Linked DNA regions of Pleurocapsa sp. PCC 7327. The protein of the gene in region 1 binds, or shares a complex with, the protein of each later gene. Links are inferred from orthologs where the notes say so. Each region holds a gene or a part of one and is shown on either strand. Other genes may lie near its edges.

Region 1 (12,707 bases):
CTTTGTAGAGACTGGAATGCTGCTATTAATATTTTGAATAAAGGACTAGAGCAACTAGGGTGGGGCACACCTAAAGTAAACCCTTCTGGACAGATTAACCTCTGCTTGGTAGGTGAAAACAGCCACGAGTAAGTTAGCTGGTTGAAAGAAGAATCCCCCGTGCGTTCGCGCCGGGGAGAATGTCAAGTACCCACAACAGTTCCAACATAACGTTGTGGAAGAAAAAACGACGATTAGCCGTGCCTTGTCCGGGGTGAATGTTTGGCGTACCTTCAGTTAACCCAAATGATAGCAAGCGATCGGCTTCAGGCGCGCCAATGGCAGTACAGATAAAGAGGTGGTCGAGTTCAAATGTCATAGCCAGTAACCCTGCTTAGTGACAGCGGACAGTCTTCTACTGTAGAGTGCCGAGCGGCGCTCGATCGCTAAACCTTTTGATTGATAGATTGAATGTAATTTACCTCTTCCTGCCAATAGGAAGGCAAACGATTCCAAGGATCGCGATCGCGATCGTCGGGGCTATCGTCGGTAATGTAGAGATATTGAATATTACGGGCTACTGCGATATCGATGTACTTTTTCATCGTTGCCGCATCGGGAACAGTGTGAATCAAACAGGAAAAATGCTTCGCACCGTGGCGCTTAAGGTAGGGTTGAGGTTGATACTTCTCCCAAGCTTTTGAGTAATTCTCAAAGATTACAATAGTGTCTGCTGCCGGACGAGTCAAATAGCCTTCATCAGTCTGAGTTCCTTGGTTGAGGACTACTTGATTTAAATTGGGTTTGGCTTTGATGTAGTTGTAGAGTTCTTGATAGTAATCCAGCTTATCAGCACTGCTAGCCGCTTCGTCGAAGAAAATCCCGTCGATATCGTAGTACTTATCGTAGAGATCGATCTCGGATTTTACCTCAGCCAGATTGCGCTTGCCATAACTGGTGAAAACATAACCCAACAGAGAAACGCCTGCTTTTCGCAAATCGTCGAGACCTCTGGCGTAATCTTTATTTGGCGGACTGGAATCAGGACCATTATTAGGATTGATAACTGCGGTAATGGGCACTTGACTGGCAGCTTTTGCTACTCTAGTCCATGAATAGGTATCGGGATCGTACCAGGTTGGATAGGAGTAGAGTGGGATGAAAATTTGAAGCTGGGTAGCCTCGACGGGGAATTTCATAACACAAGCAATTAGAGATGCGGTTAATAGAGCAGTAGCGATAAATTTGGCAAGGCGGTACATGCAAGGTTAGTCTTCGATCGCGGTTAGTTTTATCTGGCTGGTATCAAAATAATCATATAGCGACTCGCTCCTCGCCAATTGAGACAACATTCGCGTTACTCTTAACAAAGATTAAAACTTAGCGATTGACTGATTATTTAACTGACTATGCTTACAGCCGGAATTGTTGGACTTCCCAACGTTGGTAAATCCACCTTATTCAATGCCTTGGTTGCCAATGCCAAAGCTGAGGCTGCCAACTTCCCCTTTTGTACCATCGAACCTAATGTTGGGGTTGTATCAGTTCCCGACGAACGTTTGCAAGTGTTGGCAAAACTCTCCCATTCTGAAAAAATTGTGCCGACGCGGATCGAATTTGTCGATATTGCAGGCTTAGTTAAAGGCGCAAGCAAAGGCGAAGGGCTAGGCAATCAATTTCTTGCCAACATTCGAGAAGTAGACGCGATCGTTCATGTAGTACGCTGTTTCGAGAACGACGATATCATTCACGTTTCTGGTTCTGTCGATCCCGTGCGGGATATCGAGGTAATTAATTTAGAGCTAGCTTTGGCAGATTTGGCGCAGGTAGAACGCCGCATCGATCGCACTCGCAAGCAAGCCAGGAATAGCAAAGAGGCGCAAATCGAACTGAGAGCCTTGGAAAAATTAAGCGCTGCTTTGAATGAAGGTAAATCCGCCCGTCAGGTTGACTTAAGCGAAGAAGAGGCAGAAGCCATTAAATCATTGGGACTGCTGACGGGTAAACCCATCATCTATGCTGCTAACGTATCCGAAGAAGATTTGGCACAAGGGAATGAGTGGGTAGAGAAAGTCAAACAAGTTGCCGCCGCAGAAGGCTCGAAAGTTGTCGTCGTCTCTGCTCAAGTCGAAGCAGAATTAGTCGATCTATCTGAAGGGGAGCGAGCGGATTATCTGGCTGCCCTTGGCGTGGAAGAAGGAGGGCTAAAATCCTTAATCAAGGCGACTTACGAACTATTAGGATTGCGCACTTATTTAACCACGGGTCCACAAGAATCTCGCGCTTGGACGATTCGTGCTGGTATGAAAGCACCGCAAGCGGCAGGGGTTATTCACTCCGATTTTGAGAAAAAATTTATTCGCGCAGAAACGATTTCCTACGAGGATTTAGTCGCAGCAGGCAGTATGGCGGCAGCAAGAGAAAAAGGCTTAGTTCGCAGCGAAGGTAAGGATTATGTCGTGCAGGAAGGGGATGTGATGTTATTCCGAACGGGTGCTTAATCCCCATTGGATTGATGGGAATTCGATTGGAAGAATTTTGGTACGGAAATTGCGATCGCTGACGGTCACAAAACCGAACCTACGATACCTAGATTCTCTTGCTAGTTTTGAATTGGGGGCTTGAAAGCGAGCTTCCTGAAATTAAAAACTTTACCAATTTCCTAGAAGCCAGGAAGTTTGAGATCGAGTCTCCTGAGACAAAAGCTCTAATCTTGGAGGTGTAGTTATGGCACTCATTCGTTGGGAACCTTTTCGGGAAATCGAACGTTGGGAACCCTGGCGGGAAATGGAAAGCTTACAACAGCGCATGAATCGCTTGTTTGAAAGATTGATGCCCGATGGCGAAAGAGCGCTTTCCTTTGGCGTTCCTGCTGCTGAAATGGAAGAAACGGACAGCGAGATTCACCTCAAACTCGAAGTCCCCGGTTTAGAAGCCAAAGATCTCAACGTTGAAGTGACCGCCGACTCGGTTTCGATTAGCGGCGAGCGCAAGTCTGAAACCAAGACTGAAGGAAAAGGAGTTACTCGCTCCGAATTCTATTATGGCAAGTTCGAGCGAACGATTCCGTTACCTGCCCACATTCAAACCGACAAAGTTCAAGCCGAATACAAAAACGGAATTTTGAACCTTACCTTGCCGAAAACCGAAGAAGAAAAACACAAAGTCATCAAGGTTAATGTCGGTTAATAGATTTAGTTGAGTTAGCCACTCATTGCACCCAGCAGGATTGGCAACACAAATTCCCTGCCGATCCTGTTGTAATTATTTTTGTTCGTATAGCGGTGCTGGCTTCTGTCTGATGCGTTCGGCAATGGGAACTACTCGATCGACGACTGCTATGAGATATTGGTAATCTGGGGGAGGAGCGTTGGTAATGTATCCCGCAGAAGATGCGATCGCGGGCGAAACTTTTGATAGCGTCTCGCGAATTTGGTCTTTTTGAGCCGGATCTAGGTCGGACGAGACTAAAACGGCTCCGCTCGGAACTATATGAGAATCTGTATGGAGAATGCGAAAGCGAACGCCAGGAAACTTGGAGCGATACTGGTTGAATTCTGCTAGCGACATGGCTCCTGCTGCGACTTCTCGATTAGCAATTAATTCGAGGACGTTTTTTGGCGTTGCTGCCAAACGGACTTCGGCTAATGTCAACCCATACAGGTTGTAGATAGGTAAATAATATCCCGTCGCAGAACCCGGTTGACCCAATGCAATTGTCTTTCCGGCTAGCTGATTGAGGTTTTCGATCGGATTATCTTTGAGGACAATGATAACCGAACGAGTTTTTAATGCTCCTTCTGTCGGAAACAGAGGCACGTATTGCGCTTGAGAAATTGCGATCGCGGCTAATCCCGGCGGAGCAAAGACGATATCCCAGCGCTTGCGCTTAATTTGATCGATCGCTTTGAGTTCGTTGTAGGCTGGCTCTAATTCCACCAAGCTCTTCAGTACGCTACCTAAATAATTTTTTAGCTCGGAGTATTGTTCGACCGAGCGATCGCTTTCTTCAAAACTAATGACTCCTATAGTCAATTGTCCCGATGAGGGGGGACTCATCGGCTTACACCCTACTGCGAGCATCAGAAATGATAAAAGCAGGAAGCGCTTGAGCAACATATTTAACAAGCTTTAAGAAATGCGATCGGATCTTTGCGTTTACAATTTTAGGCAGATTACAAATGAACTATAACAATTTTAATTTTTTTCAGGAGTTTATAGATGCTAAGACTTTTTAAGCTCGGTACAAAACTTAATATAGGAACTAAACTCAATCTGGGGACAAAACTCAATTTGCTTTTGGTATTTATCTTTTTTCTCGTCGTTTCTGTCAGTGGATTATTGTTATCGATAATTTTGAATCGAAATGCAGAACAAATTGTTACTGACAAAGCTTTTTTATTAATAGAAACGATGAGTTCAGTCAGGCACTACACCAGTACTCAGGTAAATCCAGAATTAGCTCCTAGACTAGAAACCGAAGCCGAATTTTTGCCTCAAACCGTTCCTGCTTATTCGGCTCGCGAAGTTTTTGAACGCCTAAGAACTCGTAAAGAATATCAAGATTTTTTCTATAAAGAGGCGACGTTAAATCCTACAAATTTAAGAGATAAAGCCGACGAATTTGAAACTCAAATTGTGGAAACTTTTCGCACTCAACCCACTTTAAAAGAAAAGACTGGTTTTCGTTCCCTTCCCGGTGGCGATATCTTTTATATCGCTCGTCCTCTCGCTGTTTCTCAGGAGAGTTGTTTGCGGTGTCACAGTGCGCCAGAACTAGCTCCTCCAAGTCAAATTACTACCTACGGCGATAAGAATGGTTATGGCTGGAAATTAAACGAAATTGTAGGAGCGCAAATGATTTCAGTTCCTGCTAGTATAGTCTTTCAGGCAGCGCGACGGTTACAGTTTTCAGTCATCGGCATTCTTAGTGCATTCCTGCTACTAACGATTGTCCTAATTAACCTCTTCCTGAAAAAGACAGTGACCGATCCTCTCAAAAAAATGTCTCAAGTGGCTCAAAGAGTCAGTACCGGCGATTTATCTGGAGAGTTTAAACATCCAGCCGACGATGAAATTGGCATTCTTGCAGCTTCTCTCAACCGCATGAAAGTCAGTCTAGAAATTGCGATGAATATGCTCAATTCAGAGTCACAGCAGTAAGGGCGTACGGCAAGTACGCCCTGACAGAAATTATACCGTTTGCGGCTGACCTTGCGGCTGGAATTGGAACAGAGAATAGACGACGTTCCGGCGAATATCGATCATCATCTCTAGGAACATCTCATAGCCTTCCTGTTTGTACTCGATTAGGGGGTCTTTTTGTCCGTACCCACGCAATCCGATCGACTCGCGCAAGGCGTCCATTGCTTGTAAATGTTCGCGCCAGAGGGTATCGATTTGCTGCAAGATAAAGAAACGCTCCGCTTCGCGCATCAGTCCCGGACGAACTTTATCTACTTGGTCTTCCTTGATATCGTAGGCTTTGCGAACTTCTTCGTGCAGGAAGTTTTTGATCTCGCTGACGCTCATGTCAGCAATATCGGAAACCTCGACATCTTCCAAAAGATAGACAAACTCCTTGGCTTTATTTACCAGACCTTCTAAGTCCCATTCTTCGGGAGGAAGTTCGGGATTGACGTAAGCATCGACGATCTCGTCCATCGTCTTCTCGGCGTACTGGAGAACCTGTTCTTTGAGATCCAGTCCTTCCAACACTCGACGACGTTCGGCGTAAATTGCCCGACGCTGATTGTTCATTACCTCGTCGTACTCGAATACCTGTTTGCGGATGTCGTAGTAGTAGGTTTCTACTTTTTTCTGCGCCCCTTCCAGCGATCCGGTGAGCATCTTGGATTCGATGGGCATGTCTTCTTCGACTCGCAAGGCGGTCATCAAACCGGCAACGCGATCGCCGCCAAAGATCCTCAGCAAGTTGTCTTCCAAACTCAGGAAGAACCGCGTCGAACCGGGGTCGCCTTGTCGCGCCGCCCGACCTCTTAATTGGTTGTCGATGCGGCGAGATTCGTGGCGTTCGGTTCCGATTACGTGCAGTCCTCCCAGTTCTACGACTTCGTCATGTTCTCTACTGGTATACTCTTCGTATTCTCGGCGAATGAGTTTGTACGCTTCCCGCAGTTTTTGAATGACGGGATCGTCGACGGGAGCGTTTTCTGCCGCGATCGCTACTTTTTCTTCAGCTTCCAGTTCCGTTAAACTCTGCTCTCCGTATTGGTCTACTGCAAACTTCACCACATCTTTGAGCAGCTTTTGGGTATCTTTAGATAGCTCGGTGGGAAAAATTTGAGGCGATGCCTTCCAAGTTTTGACTTTCTTGCCGGGAGCAAAGCCTTGAGGGCGGTTGCGCCCGCCGACTCCGGGAACGCTAACCCCCAGGGCATCGTCGTCTTCCGGTCGGACAATCTTGGGCATTAAATATTCTCGGATCTTCAATCGCGCCATGTAGTCTGCGTTACCGCCCAAGATAATATCGGTACCTCGACCTGCCATGTTGGTAGCGATGGTGACAGCGCCTTTGCGTCCAGCTTGTGCTACAATTTCCGATTCCCGTTCCACGTTTTCAGGGCGAGCATTGAGCAGGTTGTGAGGAATTTTCTTTTCTTGGAGTAAGCGAGAGAGCAATTCTGATTTTTCGACGCTGGTCGTTCCCACCAACACCGGACGACCTATTTTGTGCATTTCTTCACATTCTTCTGCTACGGCTATCCACTTGCCCCGCTCGTTTTTGTAGACCACATCTGGCATATCGTAGCGTCTAGAAGGTCGGTTAGTCGGAATAACCGTCACCTGTAGATTATAGACCTTTTCCAATTCGGTTTCTTCGGTCTTGGCAGTACCTGTCATCCCCGACAGTTTGGGATAGAGCAGGAAGAAGTTCTGATAGGTAATGGTTGCCAGGGTTTGAGTTTCCGGTTGAATCTCTACCCTTTCTTTAGCTTCGATCGCCTGGTGCAAGCCGTCGCTCCAACGTCGCCCTGGCAATACCCGTCCGGTGAATTCATCCACAATGACTACTTCTCCATTGCGGACGATATAGTTTACGTCTTTGATAAAGAGTTCTTTGGCCTTAATGGCGTTGAAAATGTAATGCGCCCAGGGGTTATTTTGATCGTATAAGTCTTGAACTCCCAATAGTTGCTCGGCTTTTTCAAAACCCTCATCAGTCATGAGAATATTGCGGGCTTTTTCATCGACTTCGTAATCGCCCGGTTGACTTTCATCGACTTGTTTGACCAGTTGTTGGGCGATTTCTGCCGCCTTGAGATATTTTTCCGTCGGGCGTTCTATCTGTCCGGAGATAATCAATGGCGTTCGGGCTTCGTCGATGAGAATCGAGTCTACTTCGTCGATGATGCAGTAGTTGAAGGGACGCTGCACCACTTCTGACATTGACGGCGCCATATTGTCTCGCAGGTAGTCAAAGCCTAGTTCGCTGTTGGTGGTGTAGGTAATATCGCAGGCGTAGTTTCTCTTTTTCTCTTCTGGATTCATTCCCGCTTGGATCAAGCCTACGCTCAGCCCCAGAAAACGATGGACTTGTCCCATCCATTCAGCATCGCGGCGAGCGAGGTAGTCGTTAACCGTAACGATGTGTACGCCCTTCCCCGTCAAGCCGTTGAGATAGGCAGGAAGGGTTGCTACTAGGGTTTTCCCTTCCCCGGTTTTCATCTCGGCAATTTGCCCTTGATGCAGGACGATACCCCCAAGTAATTGCACGTCGAAGTGACGCATTCCCAAAACGCGAACGGCAGCTTCTCGAACTACGGCAAAGGCTTCGGGGAGGATCTCGTCTAAGATGTCTTCTAGTTCGCGATCGCTTCTGGCTTTTTCTAGTTTTTGCTTAAACTCTGCCGTTTTCTGCTTGAGTTCTTCGTCAGAAAGCTTTTTAATGTCTTCTTCGAGAAGGTTAATGTCAGTAACCAGCGGCTGAAGTTTTTTGATCTTACGTGCGTTGGGGTCGCCTAATAAACTTTTTAATAGCATGGCAGTTTCTTATCGGGATGTCAGACCAATTAGCAATTGGCAAGTAGCAATTCACAATTACAATCGGCGAGCTGCTCGTCACCGCTCTCGACCACTGAATCTTTGATTTCCGTGGGGACATATACCCTCTTGATGGGTGAATAGTCAATTGCGAATTGTGAATTGAGAATTGTTTTGGTCATTCGCGAGAATTGACCGATGACGGAGAATCAATAATTATGGTATCATTTTCTCCCTCTTTCAGGCTTTACGGAAATCCCAACCTTCTACCAAGTCATCGCCAATGATAAGTAGGGGTGCAAAGCCTTGCACCCCTGCAACAATGCTATAAATTTTTGTCTTGCCCCGTTATTCTTTCCTTGTCATTCTATTCGTCCTCAGCGAAGACATAGCGGTAAAGTTCGCTGGGATCGGGTTCTGGGCTTTCTTGTGCGAATTGAACGGCATCGTCTATGATTGCTTGAACGCGACGCTCGATCTCCTTGAGTTCTTCATGCTCGGCTAAGTTGTGCTCGAACAGATAGGCGGCAAATTTTTTAATCGGATCGCGTGCTCCCCAAAATTGTTTTTCGTCCTGCGATCGCAATTCGTCGGGATCGGCAAGGGAGTGACCTCGAAAGCGATAGGTCAACGCCTCGATTAGAGTGGGTCCTTCGCCGGCGCGGGCGCGGGCAATGGCTTCTTGAGCGACGCTGCGAACTGCCAAAACGTCCATTCCATCGACTTCTACTCCCGGCATTTGGAAGACGCTAGCTTTCTTATAAATTTCCGGTTGAGAGGTGGCGCGATCGTGCGCCATCCCAATTGCCCATTTATTATTCTCGACAACGTAGATAATCGGGAGTTTCCAAAGGGCAGCCATATTCAAACATTCAAAAAACTGACCGTTATTGCTTGCCCCATCGCCAAAGAAACAGACAGTGACGAGATCGGCACTCTCATCTCCCATCACTTCTCGTCTATACTTCGATTGAAAGGCAGCGCCCGTCGCCACGGGAATGCCTTCGGCGACAAACGCATAGCCGCCTAAGAGTCGGTGTTGGGCAGAGAACAGGTGCATCGAGCCGCCGCGACCTTTGCTACAGCCAGTTTCTTTGCCAAACAACTCAGCCATGACCTCTCTGGCCGGAACTCCGCAACTAAGCGCGTGGACGTGATCGCGGTAGGTACTGCAAACATAATCTCGATCGCGGCGCAAAGCTCTGATAATTCCGGTCGAGATGGCTTCCTGTCCGTTGTAGAGGTGGACAAAACCAAACATTTTGCCCCGATAGTACATCTCAGCACATTTGTCTTCAAAAAAGCGTCCGAGAATCATGTCCTCATAAAGAAGCAATCCTTCTTCTTTAGTAATCCGGACTGAAGCCGTATTAAATTCGGGTAGAATGCGTTCGGAAACCATAAAGCCTAAATCTTTAAATTCAGTTAGCAGTTAGCGATTGCGATGTTTTTCTAGAATAGAAAGCCTAAAAAATCAAGTAAAGTAAATTCGCAACATTTTACCATGAACTTTATCATACTTTTTCGGATACGGCATCTAGTCCGAAGAATGAATCTATGTACTGCCCCAGAAACTTAGTCTTTGACTGAATCCGACCCAGTTTTGGGATAACAGCGGTTTAAGATTAGATGGGTTTTGTTGCGATCGGCGGAGCCTTGCTGCCAATAAGATATAAATTTTTAAAGATTTTTTTACCAATCCCAAGTGTTTGAGCTAAAATTTTGCCAGATATTCTGAAATATCCTAAAGCTTGTCGGCTACAGAGACCAAGAAGGAGTAAAATTTTTGTGCAAATTAAATTTTTGATAACTCCGACCTGAGGAAACTAACCGTGCGAATTCCGCTCGACTACTACAGAATTTTGGGAATACCGGTTCGGGTAACGGACGAGCTATTGAATCAAGCTTACCGCGACCGTAACTTGCAGTTGCCGACAAGATGGGAATATAGCGGCATCGCGATCGCTGCTCGCAAACAATTGCTAGAGATGGCATATCAAGTTCTCTGCGATTCCCAAAAACGAGCTGAATACGAGGAAAATTTTCTAGAGAAAGAGAAAACCAACTCAGAAAAAGCGGAAGAAAAAGCACCAGCGCAACAAAATAACGAGTCATCTGTAAATGAGACGGACGAATCGCAAAAAAGTGTCCCCGAACGCCCCGCCTTCTCGATTGAAATTGCCCCAGAGCAATTTGTTGGAGCGCTACTAATCCTTCAAGACCTGGGAGAATACGAGCAAGTTCTCAATTTGGGCTATCCTTTTCTCAACAACCCCCAACAAGTCAGTCCCGACCCGGAAGACCCAAAGACACTACAGGCAGTTAAGAGCGATATCATCCTAACCTTAGCTTTAGCCTACTGGGAGTTGGGTAGAGAGCATTGGCAGCGAGGAGAATACGAAACAGCAGCGGAATTGGGAAGCAAAGGGCTTGAACTGCTAGAGAAAGAACACCTTTTCCCAAGCGTATGGGCAGAAATTCGCACGGAGCTGTATAAGTTAAGACCCTATCGGATTTTAGAGTTACTAGCCCTTGAAGAAGAGAGAAAAGCAGAGAGAAACAAAGGGTTGAAGCTACTCAAAGACATGCTGCAAGAGCGCGGCGGGATTGACGGCAAAGGCGACGATCGCTCTGGGTTAGGAATCGATGACTGTCTGCGCTTTATCCAGCAAATCAGAATTTATTTAACCGCCCAAGAACAGCAAGACTTGTTTGAAGCGGAAGCTCAACGCCCTTCAACCGTCGGCAAATATCTCGCTATTTATGCCTTAATCGGGAGAGGATTTGCCGAAAAAAAACCCGCTCTAATCGTTCGGGCTAAAGACCTTCTCTGTGAGTTAAGCGAGCGGCAAGACGTTTATCTAGAGCAAGCCATGTGCGCCCTGCTGCTAGGTCAAACAGAAGAGGCGAGTCGAGCGCTAGAAGGCAGCAAGGAAGAAGAACCGCTAGCCTTCATTCGCGATCGCTCCCAAGGAGAACCCGATCTATTGCGAGGTTTATGCGTCTATGGAGAACGTTGGCTGCAAACCGAAGTCTTTTCCCATTTTCGAGACCTAGCAAATCAGACAGCCTCTATCAAGCAATACTTTGCCGATAAAGAGGTACAAGAATACCTAGAGCAGTTACCAACTAGCTCTGGCGAACAAGAGCAGCCCTCACCAGTCAATCCTCAACACGCAATAGGAGAAACAATGGCGAAAAATCAAGCTGGAAGACAACAGAACTTCCAGGAAAGAAGAACGAGAACCTCCAGATCGGCGCTCAGCCGCTCTCGATATTATGGAGAAACGAAGACGCTCGCTGCAACCTCTGGCGGGCGAACGACTGCCGTGTTAGCAGCCAACCCCCGTACCTATGAAAGAGGTACGGTAAATTTCAGCGGCTATGCAGAAGAGCCGCCAGAACTCTCTAGAGAGCAATTGGTCGTGACGGGTTATCGCCAGCCAACCCTAGAGCCACCTTCTCACCGCAGAAGACGATCGAGTCCTCCAAAAAAACGCGATCCAGAACGACAACGCCCGTCCTTTCGTTCTCCGCGACGTAGAAATCGCTCTCGGTCGTCTTCTCGGAGGCAGCGCTTGCTGTTGGGAGCGGCGGCGGTTGTATTCGGGGTAGGAGCTTTTGGCTTGGTGAATAAGTGGTTTGAAGCGAGCAGTTCTCCTCTAAATGCTCTCAAAGGAGAACAATTATCGATCGCGCTCAATCGACCTCCAATCGCGATTCCGCCAGCAGACGCACAGGTGGTTATCCCCCCAGAAGTTCTAACCCAGCAGGGAGCCGAGCAAGTTATCCAAACTTGGTTAACGGTTAAATCTCAAGCAATGGGGAGCCAGCACCAGGTAGAGAAATTGGACGAGATTTTAACGGGAACTTTGCTATCTCAGTGGCGCGATCGCGTGGCAAAACTAAAAGGAAGTAACAATTACTGGCACTATCAACACCAGATGCAAGTCCGCTCCCTCAAAACCGACACGCAAAACCCCGATCGCGCTACGGTAGAGGCATCGGTTAGAGAAATTGCCAACTACTATCAAAACGGACAGTTGAATCGCGGACAATCCGACGATTACAGCATACGGGTTCGTTATGAATTGGTTCGCCAACAAGGTCGCTGGCTGATTCAAAGTAGCCAAGTTCTTAGATAGACAAGAAAATCGCTAGAAAAGCTAGGGAGCGAGACTTATCCGCTCGCGTACTGGGGTATGGGAAGGTCGCTCGCTTCAAAACTGGGAATGAAACCAAGCAGTTAAAGCGACAGCCAAAGCATCGGCAGCATCGTCGGGTTGAGGAATGACGGCTAAATTCAACTCTCGCGCCACAGCAGCCTGAACTTCGGACTTTTTGGCATTACCATGCCCGGTGAGAGCTTGTTTGACTTGAGCGGGAGTAAATTCTACATAGGGAATCTTTTCTATGGCCAGGGCTAGCAACAATACGCCTCGTGCCTGAGCAACGGCGATCGTATTGTTCATGCGGTAAAAAAATAGTTTTTCGATCGCGACTAAATCGGGACGACTTTCTTTGAGGAGCGTGCGTAAATCTTCATAGATGGTTGCCAGACGCTCTCCATCCGGGGTGGCAGCAGGAGTCTCGATCGCCCCGAACTCCAGTAATCGAACGGGTTCGGGGGAGGGTTGCCACGGTCGAATCTGTCGATTCCTAACGGCAATCGCCCAATTGTCTGCACTCTGACATACAATTGTGCCAAATCCAACAATTGCTAT
Region 2 (7,617 bases), 310 kb from region 1 along the record:
TGGAATCGGGTACTAATCGCTCGCCCAGCTCAACAATTGATGTAGCACGATATCATCCCCTTATTTATCTATCTTATCAAAAATTTACCTGAGACTGGAGATTGAGGTTAAACGCTCCCGCCCGACGATAGTCCGAGGACGGTAGCAATTAGAAATTAATTTTTTAGCCCTTCTAATTAATCTTCCGGTTCCCAGTCATTTTCTTTCAAAGCGCGATCGCTTCCTTCAAAGCTTCAGTAACTTCTTCGGGCGAGCGATTGCCATCGATATGATGAAGTTTACCGCGATCGCGATAGTATTCGATCAGCGGTGCGGTTTGCTCTCGATACACTTCTAAGCGTCGGCGAACTGTCTCCTCAGTATCGTCCTTTCTGCCTCGCTGAAGCAGGCGTTCTAGGATGACCTCGTCGGGAACGTCTAAATTTAGAACGCGCTCGGAGGTATGATTTTGTTCTTCAAGCAGCTTGTCTAAAAAAATCGCTTGGGGAACGGTGCGGGGAAACCCGTCTAAAATCCAGCCTTTTCCTGCATCGGGTTGACCCAACCGTTCTTTAACTAACTCTAAAATCAGCGTGTCGGGAACCAATTCTCCCTTGTCCATATAACTCTGAGCTTGCTGACCCAGTGGAGTTTGTTCGGCAATTGCCCCTCGGAGAATTTCTCCGGTAGAAATATGAGGAATACTATAAAATTTTGCCAAAAGACTTGCTTGGGTTCCTTTTCCCGCTCCTGGAGGCCCTAAAAAAATTAATCCAGTGGTATTTGCCATTCTTTTTCCTAAATGCTTTTTAATACGCGCATCAGAGATCGATAGGGACAAGATATGTCTTGTCCCTACTGCCTACTGTTTGACCATTCCTTCGTAACGTTGAGAAATTACGTAGGTTTGAATTTGCTTAGCCGTATCGATTGCCACGCCTACGAGAATGAGCAAAGAAGTGGCTCCCAATCCTCTAAAAGTCGTTACCCCCGTCGCACCTTCTACCAGGGTAGGCACGATGGCAACAACGCTTAAAAATATTGCTCCTAGGAAAGTCAAGCGGTTGAGCACGCCTTGAAGATACTTGGTCGTCGCTTCTCCTGGACGAATCCCTGGGATGCTAGCTCCCATTTTCTTAAGATTTTTTGATACGTCTTCTGGGTTGACGATTAGGGAGGCATAGAAGTAGCTGAAGAAAATAATCATGAGTGAGTAGACTGCTATGTAGATCCAGCTACCGGGCTGTAGGGTATTAGCCACTTGCACCAAAGCCTGACTGATATTGCCTTGATTGCTGAAAAGTCCGGCTAGTGTAGATGGCAAGAACAAAACAGCCGAGGCAAAAATAATTGGCATGACACCACCCTGATTGAGTCTCAGGGGTAAATAGCTCGTTCTTTCTCGGTAGAGTCTCTTGCCGACTTGACGGCGAGCAGAAACAATAGGAATTCTGCGAGTGCCTTCTTGGACGAAGACAATCATAATAATGGTCACTAAGAAAACGAGTAGCAGAAGAACGACTTTCGCGATCGTGTCTCGACCGCCCGTTTGAGCCAAGTCAATCGTGTCTCCCAGCGTTTTTGGCAAGACCGCCACGATGTTGAGAAAAATGAGTAGAGAAGCTCCATTGCCAATGCCGCGTTCGGTAATCAGTTCCGAAACCCACATGACAAACATGGAGCCAGCCGTCAGTGCCAAAACGGTTTGGGCTACGAACCAAAATCCGTAATTAATGGCGTAGGGACGCAACAAACCAATCGTAATTCCCAAACTTTGGATAATTGCCCAACCTAGTGCTACATAACGAGTAATCTGAGAAATTTTTCGTCGCCCCGCTTCGCCTTCGTTTTTTTGTAAGTCTTCTAGGGCTGGTATGGCAGCGGCTAGAAGCTGCATGATGATGGAAGCATTAATGTAGGGCAGGATGCCTAATGCAAATAGTCCGACTGCTTTCAAACCTCCTCCCGTGAGGAAATCAAAGATTCCGAAGATGGGAAGGTTGGCAATATCGGCAGAAAATCGCGCGCGATCGATTCCCGGTATGGGAATGGAGATCCCGAAGCGAACTAAGATCAAAAGACCTAGAGTAATCAGCAGCCGACCTCGCAATCCGGCTGCTTGTGCCATTTGTAGGAAAGTTTCTTGAGCCGTGGGGGTTTTATCTCGACTGACGACCATGGGTGGCTACCTCTTGTGGGTTGGCGGATTGGGAAGTTGGGGAGGTAAAAATTTTAGGCTTTGTTAACTTTTATTTACCTTTAAATTAATAATCCTAACATGCCATCCGACCGAGAGAAGGGCGATCGTCGATGACATTTTCAAAAAGTAATGTCAAGTTTAGCCTTCTACGACTTCGCAACTGCCGCCCACCGCCTCGATTTTTTCCTTCGCGCTAGCAGTAAAAGCAGCCGCTTTTACCGTTAGAGCTACCGTTAACTCGCCATCTCCAAGAATTTTGAGCGGACCGTCGTTACTGGTGACGATTCCTGTTTCCATCAGTTTTTCTAGAGTTACTTCGGTTTTAGCCGGAAGCGATGCTAGCTTGCCAACGTTGACGATCGTGTAATAGCTGGGATTGACAATTGGAAAGTGTTTTAATTTCGGGACGCGCCGATAAAGTGGCATTTGTCCTCCTTCAAAGCCAGGTCTGGTTCCCGAACCGGAGCGAGATTTTTGACCGCGCATGCCAAAACCGCAGCTAGCTCCTTGTCCGGCTGAAATGCCGCGACCAACGCGACGGCGGCGCTTTTTAGACCCTGCTTTGGGAACAGTGTCATGGATTCTCATAATTTTTCCTCATATAGCAACTTAAGACGATTCGGTCGGTCTATTAGGTGTAGAGATGTTCGACGGGTACACCTCTATCTTGTGCCACTTCTGAAAAGGTTCGCAGCGTTGATAGCGCATCTACGGCTGCCCTGGCATTATTCAGTGGGTTATTAGAGCCAAGCTGTTTCGCCAAGATATTTTTAACGCCAGCTAGCTCCAACACGGTTCGCACGGCTCCGCCAGCGATTACCCCTGTACCGGGGGCAGCAGGACGCATAATTACTTTCGCGCCGCCAGAGGCTCCCCTAGTAATATGAGTGATGGAGCTGGCTTTTGTTAGGGGCACTTCGATGAGTTGTTTTTTCCCGTCGGCGACTCCTTTGCGGACGGCTCCGATAACGTCGCCGGCTTTTCCTACGCCTACGCCAACTTGACCGCTTTCGTTACCGACGACAACGATCGCGCGGAAGCTTAATTTTTTACCGCCTTTGACCACTTTGCTGACGCGGCGAATCTGAATGACTCGCTCTTTCCAGTTAGTTTCTTTGGTTTTAGTACGACTGCTTTTTTGACGTTTTGCCATAATTAGTATCCTTTATTGTTCGGTGTAAGTTATTAGTCGCCTTCTCCTAATCGCTAACCAATCACCAATTCCTAGAAACTCAATCCAGCTTCGCGAGCGGCTTCAGCTAAAGCTTTTACGCGACCGTGATAGAGGTTTCCTCCTCGGTCGAAGACGACTTTCTCGATTCCCTTTTCTAGGGCGCGTTGTGCGACTAGCTTGCCTACGGCAGCCGATGCTTCGCAAGTAGCCCCCGTAGATAGCTCTGTTTTGAGAGTTGGTTCTAGCGTCGAGGCAGCTACTAGGGTATGCTGGGCAACATCATCAATAATTTGCGCGTAGATGTGCTTGTGAGAGCGAAAAACAGCCAAGCGGGGACGTTCGGGCGTGCCCGTAACTTTCTTGCGCAATCGTTTGTGACGACGTTTGATTAATTCTACTCGTGTCGGTTTCATCGTTACTTCTTACCTGTCTTACCAGCTTTACGTCTGACAAATTCTCCTTGGTAGCGAATCCCTTTACCTTTGTAGGGTTCTGGCGGTCGGACGCCACGGATTTGAGCGGCGATATTACCGACTATTTCTTTATCGATGCCACTAATGACAACTTGCGTGTTGTTTTCTACCGCTACCTGTATATCTTTGGGCATCATCATTTCAACGGGTTTGCTGTATCCTACGTTAAGAGTAAGCTTGCTGCCCTGCGCTTGCGCTCGATATCCCACTCCTTGGATGTCGAGGCGCTTTTGAAAGCCTTGGGAAACCCCTTCTACCATGTTGGCAACGAGGGTACGGGAAAGCCCGTGGCGCTCGCGAGCCACTCTTGATTCGTCTCGTCGCAAGACTTTTAGCGTATTGCCTTCTTGCTCGACTTTGACTTGGGGCGGTAGCGTTCTTTCTAGGGTTCCTTTCGGTCCTTTGACAACAACATTTAATCCGTTAATTTCCACGGTGACTTTGTTGGGAATTGCGATCGGGCGTTTGCCAATTCGAGACATGATCGGTTACCAGTTATTAGTTAATTGTTTATTCTTTGTCTTTTGTCATTCGTCCTTTATTTTTACTAATAACCAATGACTAATGACCAATAACTACCAGATATAGCAGAGGACTTCGCCACCCACTTTTTGTTTTCGAGCTTCCCGGTCTGTCATAATACCTTTTGAGGTGGAAACGATCGCGATGCCGATTCCTCCTAAAACGCGAGGTAAATCTTTGCTGCCAGAATAAACTCTCAGTCCGGGTTTGCTGACCCGTTTGAGGGTGGTAATCAAGGGTTGGCGATTTTTGCCTTTGTATTTAAGGGAGATGACTAACTGTTTGTTAATGCCTTCGCCAACTTCTTCGTAGTCCTCAATAAACCCTTCGTCTTTGAGAACTTTGGCAATGCTGCGCGTCATTTTAGTAATGGGCACTTGGGTGGTTGGATGCCTAACCGCGCAAGCATTGCGGATGCGAGTTAGCATGTCTGAAATCGTGTCGATTGCTGCCATTATTTCCTGTTATTTTCTCCTAATTATTAAGGATTCAAAGATTAACGGAAGGGCATCCCCATTGCTTTAAGCAAAGCGCGACCTTCTTCGTCGGTTTTGGCTGTGGTAATGATGGAGATATCCATACCGCGAATCTGATCGATGCTATCGTAATCGATTTCGGGGAAGATGAGCTGTTCTCTGATGCCAAGACTGTAGTTGCCGCGTCCGTCAAAACTGTTGGGATTGATACCGCGAAAGTCGCGAATGCGGGGAAGTGCTAAATTGATCAAGCGATCTAAAAAAGCGTACATGCGCTCGGAACGTAAGGTGACCATTACCCCCACCGGCATACCTTGGCGAATTTTGAAGCCAGCGATCGCCTTTTTAGCCCGCGTTACGATGGGTTTTTGTCCGGTGATGACGGCTAACTCGCTAATCGAGGACTCTAATGCTTTAGCATTTTGAGAGGCTTCGCCCAATCCTCGGTTAACGGTTACTTTTACTACTTTTGGAACTTCGTGAATATTGCTATAGCCAAACTGCTCTTTGAGTTTGGGAACGATAGTTTCCTGATATAAAGTTTTGAGTCGCTGTGTCATTGTTATAATTTCCTCTACATCCCTGGGCTTGGTCAGGGAATTTTTAAGTTAAAAGTAAATAGGTAAAAAGGCAAAACATTTTTTCCTTTTTCCTTTTTTTCTTTTGCCCTAATCGATGATTTCTCCAGTTTTCTTAAGCATCCTTACCTTGCGACCGTCTTCGGTGAAGGTATAGCAGATGCGGCTGGCGACCTTTTCTTTTTGGGAATAAAGCATTACATTAGAACTGTGAATCGGCGCTTCAAAGGTCGCGATTTGCCCCGACTCTCCCTCTTGGCGAGGTTTGACGTGCTTGGTTCTAATATTTACGCCTTTGACGATCACTTTGCTCGTTTTGGGAATCGCCCGCAGAACTTCGCCAACTTTGCCTTTGTCGCGTCCCGAAATGACTTGAACGGTGTCGCCTTTTTTGACGTGCATCTTGTACCGATTGGAAGAGTTGCTTTTAGGCATTAGATGACCTCCGGTGCCAGAGAAACAATCTTGGTATAGTTTTTGTCGCGTAATTCCCGCGCTACGGGTCCGAAAACGCGAGTGCCTCTAGGGTTGCCTTCTGCGTTGATGATAACTGCGGCATTATCGTCAAAGCGAATGGTCATGCCACTCTCGCGGCGCAAGGACTGACGAGTCCGGACGATCACGGCTCTGACAACATCTGATTTCTTAATAGGCATATTGGGAATGGCATCTTTGACGACGGCGATGATTTGATCGCCGATGCCGCCATAGGTACAATTGCCAGTCCCCAAAACCCGCAGGCACATAAGTTTGCGAGCGCCACTATTGTCAGCGACATTGAGATAGGTTTGCTGTTGAATCACGGTTGCGTACCTCTAAATTACGGGGTATCAGTGTTAAGAATTTCGGTTACTATCCAGCGCTTGGTACGGCTGAGTGGTCTAGTTTCGCGAATGCGAACGCGATCGCCTTCCCGGCAGCGATTTTCTTCATCGTGAGCCTTAAATTTCTTAGTTTTGACGACAATTTTGCCGTATTTAGGGTGAGGAGAGCGGTTTTCGACGGCAATAATCACGGTTTTCTCCATTTTGTTACTGACAACCACTCCGACTCTTTCTTTTACTGCCATGGCAAGTTTATTCCTCTTCTTGAGTTACTGATGACTTGGCTTTAGCTTTTTTCTTCGCTGCTGCCGTTGGTTCTTTTCCCTGAGAGGTTTCTGGGGTGGTCTTTGAGGCGATACCGAGTTGTCTCTCTCGCTCTACGGTCATTAGTTGAGCTAAGCGATGGCGGGTATGTTTGAATTCGTGAGTCTTTTCTAACCGCCGAGTAGCCTGCTGCAGCCTAAGCTCGAAAAGCTTTCGCTTGGCAGCTAAAATCTCGGTATCGAGTTCCTCATCGCTGAGTTTTCTGGCATCTGCTATTTTCGGGAGAGGCATGGCTTAGATATACTCCTCCTCGCGAGTAATAAACTTGGTTTCGATCGGTAATTTTTGAGCTGCTAGGCGCATGGCTTCGCGAGCAACAGGTTCAGAAACGCCTGCGATTTCAAACATGATGCGTCCCGGTTTGACGACGGCAACCCAGTATTCGGGCGAGCCTTTACCAGAACCCATACGAGTTTCTGCCGGACGCATAGTGACGGGTTTGTCGGGAAAAATGCGAATCCAGATTTTACCGCCTCTGCGGATGTAACGGGTCATCGCTCGGCGTGCCGCCTCGATTTGGCGCGAGGTAATCCAGCAGGGTTCTGTTGCTTGGAGGGCAAAGTCTCCAAAGTTCAGCTTACTGCCTCGCTGGGCAAGCCCTGTCATGCGTCCGCGCTGTTGCTTGCGGAATTTTGTTCTTCTGGGACTAAGCATGGTTTGTCTTTTGTTACTTGTTCTTTGTCATTTGTTTTTTAATGACCGATGACTATTCGTTCGATCGATCTTCAAATTGCTGGCGGCGACGTTGCCGACGAGGTGCTTGGGCAGGAGGGGGAGTCGCGGGTTCTTCCTGTCCGGGGATGATTTCTCCTTTAAAAACCCACACTTTTATGCCGAGAATGCCATAAATGGTTTGAGCGGTGCGATAGGAATAATCAATGTCAGCCCGAAGGGTGTGCAAAGGCACTCTACCTTCCCGAATCCATTCGGTACGAGCAATTTCTGCTCCGTTGAGACGACCGCTCACCTGAACTTTAATGCCTTTAACCTCTGCCCGCTGCGCTCGTTGAATGGCTTGGCGCACGACGCGGCGGAAGGAGACTCTTCGCTCTAATTGTTGGGCAATG

The links.
Region 2: the proteins of secA (region 1) and secY are in contact, whole or in part, in a crystal structure (PDB 3DIN), measured with the Thermotoga maritima proteins. The link is inferred for Pleurocapsa sp. PCC 7327 from one-to-one orthologs. Residues at the interface, in WP_004082002.1 of Thermotoga maritima: Glu261, Ala262, Arg263, Lys300, Ala301, Arg302, Thr303, Ile304, Ile305, Leu323, Tyr324, Asp325, Pro326, Val329, Ser330, Tyr333, Ile336, Lys340, Phe345, Val349, Glu363, Phe364, Tyr374, Ser375, Gly376, Gly377, Glu393, Ile395, Thr482, Ser483; in WP_004081795.1 of Thermotoga maritima: Glu108, Gly109, Glu110, Glu111, Ala236, Glu237, Arg238, Arg239, Ile240, Thr241, Ile242, Gln243, Tyr244, Ala245, Arg246, Arg247, Val248, Thr249, Gly250, Arg251, Arg252, Val253, Tyr254, Gly256, Ala257, Ser258, Thr259, Tyr260, Leu261, Pro262.

What each region holds. Positions count from the first base shown.
Region 1 is NC_019689.1:3,422,972-3,435,678, reverse strand. Bases 4,973-8,322 are described here. They hold secA (preprotein translocase subunit SecA), read right to left. Parts: upstream 7,984-8,322; coding sequence 5,173-7,983; downstream 4,973-5,172. Other genes in these bases: PLE7327_RS15300 (DUF3365 domain-containing protein), read left to right, coding at 4,973-5,142. In the rest of the region: PLE7327_RS23565 (transposase), read left to right, coding at 1-132; PLE7327_RS23560 (hypothetical protein), read right to left, coding at 134-358; PLE7327_RS15320 (spherulation-specific family 4 protein), read right to left, coding at 426-1,241; redox-regulated ATPase YchF, read left to right, coding at 1,389-2,480; PLE7327_RS15310 (Hsp20/alpha crystallin family protein), read left to right, coding at 2,707-3,168; PLE7327_RS15305 (phosphate/phosphite/phosphonate ABC transporter substrate-binding protein), read right to left, coding at 3,244-4,038; more of PLE7327_RS15300, read left to right, coding at 4,201-4,972; pdhA (pyruvate dehydrogenase (acetyl-transferring) E1 component subunit alpha), read right to left, coding at 8,351-9,385; PLE7327_RS15285 (IMS domain-containing protein), read left to right, coding at 9,816-12,128; crossover junction endodeoxyribonuclease RuvC, read right to left, coding at 12,204-12,707. UniProt on the Escherichia coli protein: Required for protein export, interacts with the SecYEG preprotein conducting channel.
Region 2 is NC_019689.1:3,737,568-3,745,184, reverse strand. The notes cover bases 1-2,909. They hold secY (preprotein translocase subunit SecY), read right to left. Parts: upstream 2,159-2,909; coding sequence 842-2,158; downstream 1-841. Other genes in these bases: rpsE (30S ribosomal protein S5), read right to left, coding at 2,811-2,909; rplO (50S ribosomal protein L15), read right to left, coding at 2,318-2,767; PLE7327_RS16835 (adenylate kinase), read right to left, coding at 206-769. Outside these bases: more of rpsE, read right to left, coding at 2,910-3,332; rplR (50S ribosomal protein L18), read right to left, coding at 3,404-3,766; rplF (50S ribosomal protein L6), read right to left, coding at 3,769-4,308; rpsH (30S ribosomal protein S8), read right to left, coding at 4,402-4,803; rplE (50S ribosomal protein L5), read right to left, coding at 4,845-5,384; rplX (50S ribosomal protein L24), read right to left, coding at 5,493-5,837; rplN (50S ribosomal protein L14), read right to left, coding at 5,837-6,205; rpsQ (30S ribosomal protein S17), read right to left, coding at 6,223-6,471; rplP (50S ribosomal protein L16), read right to left, coding at 6,785-7,204; rpsC (30S ribosomal protein S3), read right to left, coding at 7,257-7,617. UniProt on the Escherichia coli protein: The central subunit of the protein translocation channel SecYEG. Consists of two halves formed by TMs 1-5 and 6-10.